Regions from separate parts of the Alcaligenes sp. WGS1538 genome, predicted to be linked through region 1. Evidence: riboswitches for the same ligand, from Rfam matches in the RefSeq annotation. Region 1 holds a riboswitch; the other holds the start of a gene.

What was found. Region 1 has a riboswitch for thiamine pyrophosphate ahead of ACF3ND_RS08970 (sodium:solute symporter family protein). Riboswitches for the same ligand answer to the same signal wherever they lie in the genome.
Region 2: it holds a riboswitch for thiamine pyrophosphate, as region 1 does, so the genes downstream of both, thiC (phosphomethylpyrimidine synthase ThiC) here and ACF3ND_RS08970 (sodium:solute symporter family protein) in region 1, are expected to answer to the same signal.

What each region holds. Positions count from the first base shown of each region.
Region 1 covers NZ_CP171109.1:1,921,493-1,924,869, forward strand. Annotated here, with positions in the region: gene ACF3ND_RS08965 (flagellar motor protein MotB) at 1-351, shown strand, start outside; gene ACF3ND_RS08970 (sodium:solute symporter family protein) at 416-1,861, opposite strand; TPP riboswitch at 1,999-2,198, opposite strand; TPP riboswitch at 2,265-2,361, shown strand; gene ACF3ND_RS08975 (3-oxoacyl-ACP reductase) at 2,412-3,194, shown strand; gene ACF3ND_RS08980 (LLM class flavin-dependent oxidoreductase) at 3,191-3,377, shown strand, end outside.
Region 2 covers NZ_CP171109.1:3,273,036-3,276,412, forward strand. Annotated here, with positions in the region: gene ACF3ND_RS15210 (DNA-binding response regulator) at 87-848, opposite strand; gene ACF3ND_RS15215 (helix-turn-helix domain-containing protein) at 961-1,338, shown strand; gene ACF3ND_RS15220 (helix-turn-helix domain-containing protein) at 1,433-1,810, shown strand; TPP riboswitch at 1,851-1,944, shown strand; gene thiC (phosphomethylpyrimidine synthase ThiC) at 2,000-3,377, shown strand, end outside.

The DNA of each region.
Region 1 (3,377 bases):
ATCCTGTTCTCCTCGGGTGGCGCGGACCTGGGGCTGGAAGGCCTGGGCGTGCTGCGCAAGCTGGTGACGGTGCTGAACTCCACATCGCACCAGATCGTCATCGAAGGCCATACGGATTCGGTGCCCATTCGCAGCTACCGCTACCCCTCGAACTGGGAACTGTCCGGCGCGCGCGCCGGCAGCGTGGTGCGCTATCTGGAATCCAATGGCGTGGCCAGTCAACGCCTGAGCGCCGTGGGCTATGCCGATACGCGGCCTCTGGGTGACAACGCGAGCTCCGAAGGGCGGGCCAGCAACCGGCGCGTGGAGCTGATTCTGTTGACGGCCCCTGAGGGGCAGATCCAGCCCTGATCCTGTACTTGCGCGCCGGCCCCGTCCTTGATGGCGAGATCGGCGCGCCTGTGCGTGATCAAATTCAGTTCTGGTCCAGCACCCGCGTGGAGCCGGCCAGCTTGCCGAAGTCGAACTGAGGCAGGCGCCGGCGCAGGGGCATGATGATGGCGGTGACCAGCGCGGGCACCACGGCCGCCAGCACGAAGGATTCCAGCAGATAGTCCAGCGGACCGTCGGGGCGCGGGAAGATGGCCAGTCCCGCAGCCAGGCCCGCCACGGTGCTGAGGGTGGCCGTGATGCCGTCGTAGCGGCGGCTGTACAGTCCGAAGAACACCGGGAAGGCCGCGGCCGAGCACAGCAGATCGGCCAGCAGGAACAGGTACAGCACGCTGTAGCCCTGGGAGGAGGCCACCAGCACCGGGATGGCGCTCAGCCACACCAGCCAGCGCGCCAGGCGCATCATCTGGGCGGTGCTGCGCTGGGGCATCAGCCGGCCCAGGTCCACGGCCACCAGGCTGGAGACGGCGCTGATGACGGTGTCGGCGCTGCTCATGACCAGCGACAGGCCCAGCGGGATCAGCAGCACCAGGAACCAGACGGGCGCCTGGGGCAGAATCACGTTGAACAGCGCCACGGAGCTGTCGCCCTGGCCGCCCAGGCCCACGAAGGCCAGGCCGAACAAGCCCATCAGGAAGATGAAGGGCGCCACGAACAGGCCGCCCAGCAGAAAGCCGTTGCGCATGGCCTTGTCGCTCCGGGCGGCATAGATGCGCTGCCAGTTGCCCTGGTGGAACAGGCCGGTCAGCAGGATGGCCACGAAAAAGGTCAGGCCCGCCTTGACGCCGACCGGGTCGCTCAGCTCCACCAGGCGCGGCGCCTGCAGCTCCACGGTGCGCAGCAATTGCGCCGGGCCGCCCACGGCCTGCCAGCCGAGCAGCACGATCAGGAACAGCATGGGCACGATCACCAGCATCTGCACCTTGTCCGTGAAGATGGAGGCGCGCAGGCCGCCGTAGGAGGTGTAGATCAGCGTGGCCACCAGCACCACGCTGGCCGTGACCCACAAGGGAATGGGCGCGATCAGGGTGATCATCTTGGACATGGCGGTGATTTCCGCCGTCATGGCGATGAAGATGTAGAACAGCATGATCAGCAAGGTGAGCGCATACATGGGCCGGCCGTAGCGGGCGATGACGAACTCGGTCAGGCTGTGGCCGCGCGGCAGCAGCTCGCGCATGCGCTTGCCCAGCGGGATCATGACCAGGCGCGGGGACATGGAGCCCAGCGCATAGCCGATCACGGCGGACAGGCCGCCCCAGGTGGCCGCCTGGGCGGGGGAAAACAGGATCCACGCGCCCAGGGACGAGGCCAGCAGGGTCAGGATGGTGGCCAGCGCGCTCTGGCTGTTGCGCGCCACCACGAAGTCTTCCAGGGAACCGTTCTGGCGCCGGGCGTACAGCACCCCGGCCACCGCGAACAGGGTTGAAAAGGCAAGCAGCCACAGCAGCGTGGCGTTCTGGTTCAGCATGATATCTCCCCAAAGCCTGCCAGGGCAGGCGCGAACCCGCCTGCAGCGGCCCGGTTGGGCGCAGGGCGGACAAGAATGGAGGGATAGAAATGGGCGTGTGAGGCGGCGCGCGCAGCGTGACGGGCTGCAGGCAGGCCGATGGGCCGCGTTTCCTTCCCTTCGCCGGCATGATCCGGATCAGGTTCGAAGGGTTACCGCATGAGAGCGGAATCTCAGCCCGTCAAGAACGTGTTCATGGTCTTTTCATGGCCTTGCCGTCGCGCGCCAGGACTGCGGTTGGTCGCCGTCTTGCGGGCCGTGGAATGAACACGTTCCAAGGACTCCCCCAGGAACTGCGCAAAGCTTAGAAGCGTGCGGCCTGAAAGTCAATAAAGACTGAAGGCGCGTTCTGTGCTATGGTCTGCCCTGCGGCACGGGGTGTCCTTTTCAAAAGGGCTGAGATAAAACCCGTCGAACCTGATCCAGCTCATACTGGCGAAGGGATGTCGAACCCTCATTTCCCCTGTCCGAACAGGGCTGACATCCTCGCCGAATCTTTGGAAGGAATGTCATGTCTCTGGACACTATTTCGGAACTCTCACGGCAAGTCGTCCTCGTCACGGGCGGGGCGCGCGGCCTGGGCGCCAGCCTGGTGCGCGCCTTTGCGCGCCAGGGCGCGCGGGTGGTCATCAATTACCTGACAAGCGCAGCGGGCGCGCAGGCCCTGGCGGCCGAGTTTCCCGGCCAGTGCCTGGCGGTGCAGGCGGACGTGACCGACGCGCAAGCGGTTCAGGCCATGTTCGCCGCGGCGCGCCAGCATTTCGGCGCGCCCGTCACCACGGTGGTGAACAATGCCTTGCCGGCCTTCAAGTTCAACGGCGATGCGCGCCCGCATGCGGACACGCTGCGCTGGGCCGACCTGCATCAGCAGCTGGAAGGCGTGGTGGGCGGAGCCTTGAACACGACGCAGGCCGCCCTGGCGGGCATGCAGGAAGCCGGCTTTGGCCGCATCATCAATATCGGCACCAACCTGTTCCAGAATCCCGTCGTGCCGTATCACGACTACACGGCCGCCAAGGCGGCGCTGCTGTCCCTGACGCGCACCCTGTCGCAGGATCTGGGCCCGCAGCAGATCACCGTCAACATGATCTCCGGCGGCCTGCTGCGCACCACGGACGCCTCGGCGGCCACGCCGGAAGCGGTGTTCGACCTGATCGCCGCCAGCACGCCGCTGCGCCGGGTGACCACGCCCGAGGAATTCGCGGATGCGGCGCTGTTCTTTGCGGGTCCTTGGGCGCGCGCCGTCACGGGACAGAACCTGGTCGTGGATGGCGGACTGGTGAAAAACGGATGAGACAGCTGCATTTCAACCTGTTCATACACGGCTGCGGCCATCACCGCGCCGCCTGGCGCCATCCTGATTCCCAGGTGGAACGTCTGGGCGACGCCCGCTTCTACGAAGAACTGACCCAGCTGGCCGAAAAGGGCAAGCTGGACGCCATCTTCTTTGCCGACGGACAGTCCACGGACAATGTGG
Region 2 (3,377 bases), 1.4 Mb from region 1:
ACGGCGGGCGTACAAAGAGTTCATCCCAGGGTCCTGGCGCCGGACGAACCGCATGATGCGGAGGGAAAGAACGACAAACCAAGGCTTCAGTCGCGCAGTTCGCAATTGGCGGCAAACATGTAACCCCAGTTGTGCACCGAGCGCACCGGCAGCACGGCATCGCCCCGATTGAACTTGCGGCGCATCCGGCTGACCAGCACCCCCAGCCGATTGATGAGCAGAGCCGAAGGCGGATCTTCGATCTCGCCCTGCACACCGGCGATGGCGCTGAGCAGTTCATGGTGGCTGGCGCGCCGGTCGGGGTGATGCAGCAGGCAGCAGATGAAAGAGCGCTCCGTGGTGGTCAGGGCGAAGGATTGCCCGTTGGGCGCCACCAGGGCCCAGCCTTCCTGTGTGAGCGCCCAGTCGGCGCGTTGGCGCAGTTCGGGCAGCATGGGCACCTGCATCAGGCGACGCTGCAGGCTTTGCAGGCTGGCCGCCAGCAGTTCGAAGGACGCATCCCTGGGACACAGTTGGTCTCCGCCGCTGTGCAGCGCCTGGAGCATGGCCGCGTCGGAATAGTCCGCCTGCATCAGGATGCCGACCTGCGGGCACAGCATGCGCAGGCGCACGGCGGCCGCGCAGATATCGGACAAGGCGCCGCCCAGCCAGGCGATGCACACCGAGCCCATGTGCCTGCCCCGGCTTTGCGCCAATTGCAGCAAGGCGGTGGAGTCGCGGCAGGAAATCGGCCGATAGCCCCGTTCCGCCAGGGCCTTGACCTGCTGTTCCAGCAGGTTTCGATCAGGAATGACACTGGAGAGGTACAGCACAACAGGACCGCCAGTAACCACATTTGTAACCGACATAGTTGATACCTTAACTATAATGACGCCAGATGACCCTGCCTGACATTATAAATCACAATCGTGTTATTTAATCAAAACCATCGTGGTGGTCGTTGCATCAACAATCTGTGGTGTGAAAAACTTCTCCGAACGCCTGCGCCACGCACGGCAACAACGCGGCCTGTCGCAGGCCGGGCTGGCCCGCTTGTGCGGCCTGAGCCAGAGCGCCATCTCCAACTACGAGAACGGCACGCGCCGCGACGCCCGGGAAATCCTGGACCTGGCCAAGGCCTTGAGCGTCAGCGCGCAGTGGCTGCGCAACGGAGTGGGCATGATGGAGCCCCGGGCGGGCGGCGTCCTGGTCATGCATGAACCGGACGGCGGACCGCCCATCGTCACCTGGCCTTTCAGCCGCTTTTCCGTGGATGAAATCGTCGCGCTGCCCGTGGCCGAGCGCGAACTGCTCGAGCGCACCGTGCGCCACCTGCTCGACGGCATGAAACCCCGCTAGCGGTCCCTCTCGCGGCAAGGCCGCAGCCCCATCATCACATACGGGATTATCCACCAAAACCATCGTGGTTGGCGTTCCATGAACAATCACTGGTGTGAAGCACTTTTCCGAACGCCTACGCCATGCCCGGCAGCAGCGCGGCCTCTCCCAGGCCGAGCTGGCCCGGCTCTGCAACCTGAGCCAGAGCGCCATCTCCAACTACGAGAGCGGCGCGCGCCGTGACGCCCGCGAGATCCTGGACCTGGCCAAGGCCCTGAACGTCAGCGCCCAGTGGCTCAAGAGCGGCCTGGGCCCCATGGAGATCAGCGTGGGCGGCGCACTGGTCATGCATGAACCGGACGGCGGACCGCCCATCGTCACCTGGCCCTTCAGCCGCTTCTCCGTGGACGAGATCGTGGCGCTGTCCGGCAAGGACCGCGAACACCTGGACCAGACCATACGCCATCTGCTCAATGGCATGAAAAGCAAATAAGCTTTATCAGCCCACAGACAGGTCCAAGACACCTATACTTGTCCTCACGCAGGGGTACTCGCCGCAGGCGGGTTGAGAAACACCCTCGTACCAGTACGGATAATGCCGATGCTGGGAGCGTGCGCCCCAGGTGCAATGCCTGCAAGGTGCTTCTTCCTATATCGGCTCCACCCCTTCCTTGGAGCTGCAATGACAAGCAAAAACCCAACTTTCACGGCCACCGCGGCCAGCGTGGACCCGGCTGCGATCCAGCCTTTGCCCAATTCCCGCAAAATCTACCAGACCGGCTCGCGTCCCGACCTGCGCGTGCCGTTCCGCGAGATCACCCTGGCCGACACCCCCAGCCAGTTCGGCGCGGAGCGCAACCCCCCGCTCAGCGTCTACGACACCAGCGGCCCCTACACGGACCCGGCCGCCCATATCGACATCCGCAAGGGCCTGCCGCCGCTGCGTCAGGCCTGGATCCAGGAGCGCGACGACACCGAGCTGACCGCCGGCCTGAACAGCCAGTACGGCCGGGCCCGGCAGGCCGATCCGGAGCTGGACGCGCTGCGCTTCGAGCTGGTCCGCCGGCCGCGGCGCGGCAAGCCCGGCGCCAACGTCACCCAGATGCACTATGCGCGACGCGGCATCGTCACGCCCGAAATGGAGTTCGTGGCCATCCGCGAGAACCTGCGCCGCGAGCACTACCTGGAGAGCCTGCGCGCCAGCGGCCCGCAAGGCGAAGAAATGGCCCGCCGCCTGACCCGCGTGCATCCCGGCCAGGGCTACGGCGCCACCCTGCCCGCTCTGGTCACGCCCGAATTCGTGCGCGACGAGATCGCGCGCGGCCGGGCCATCCTGCCGGCCAACGTCAACCACCCGGAAACCGAGCCCATGATCATAGGCCGCAATTTCCTGGTGAAGATCAACGCCAACATCGGCAACTCGGCGCTGGGCTCGACTATCGGCGAAGAAGTCGAAAAGATGACCTGGGCCATACGATGGGGCGCGGACACCATCATGGACCTGTCCACCGGCAGGAACATCCATGAGACGCGCGAATGGATCATCCGCAACTCGCCCGTGCCTGTGGGCACCGTGCCCATCTACCAGGCCCTGGAGAAGGTCGGCGGCATTGCCGAAGACCTGACCTGGGACATCTTCCGCGACACGCTGATCGAGCAGGCCGAACAGGGGGTGGACTATTTCACCATCCACGCCGGCGTGCGCCTGCCCTTCATCCCGATGACGGCCAGCCGCATGACGGGCATCGTGTCGCGCGGCGGCTCCATCATGGCCAAATGGTGCCTGGCGCATCACCGCGAAAGCTTCCTGTACGAGCACTTCGAAGACATCTGCGACATCATGAAGCAGTACGACGTGGCCTTCTCGCTGGGCGACGGCCTGCGGCCCGGCTCGGGATACGACGCCAACGACCAGGCCCAGTTCGCCGAACTGCGCACCCTGGGCGAGCTGACCCAGGCAGCCTGGAAGCACGATGTGCAGGTCATGATCGAAGGCCCCGGCCACGTGCCGCTGCACCTGATCCCGGAAAACATGCGGCTGCAGCTGGAGCACTGCCATG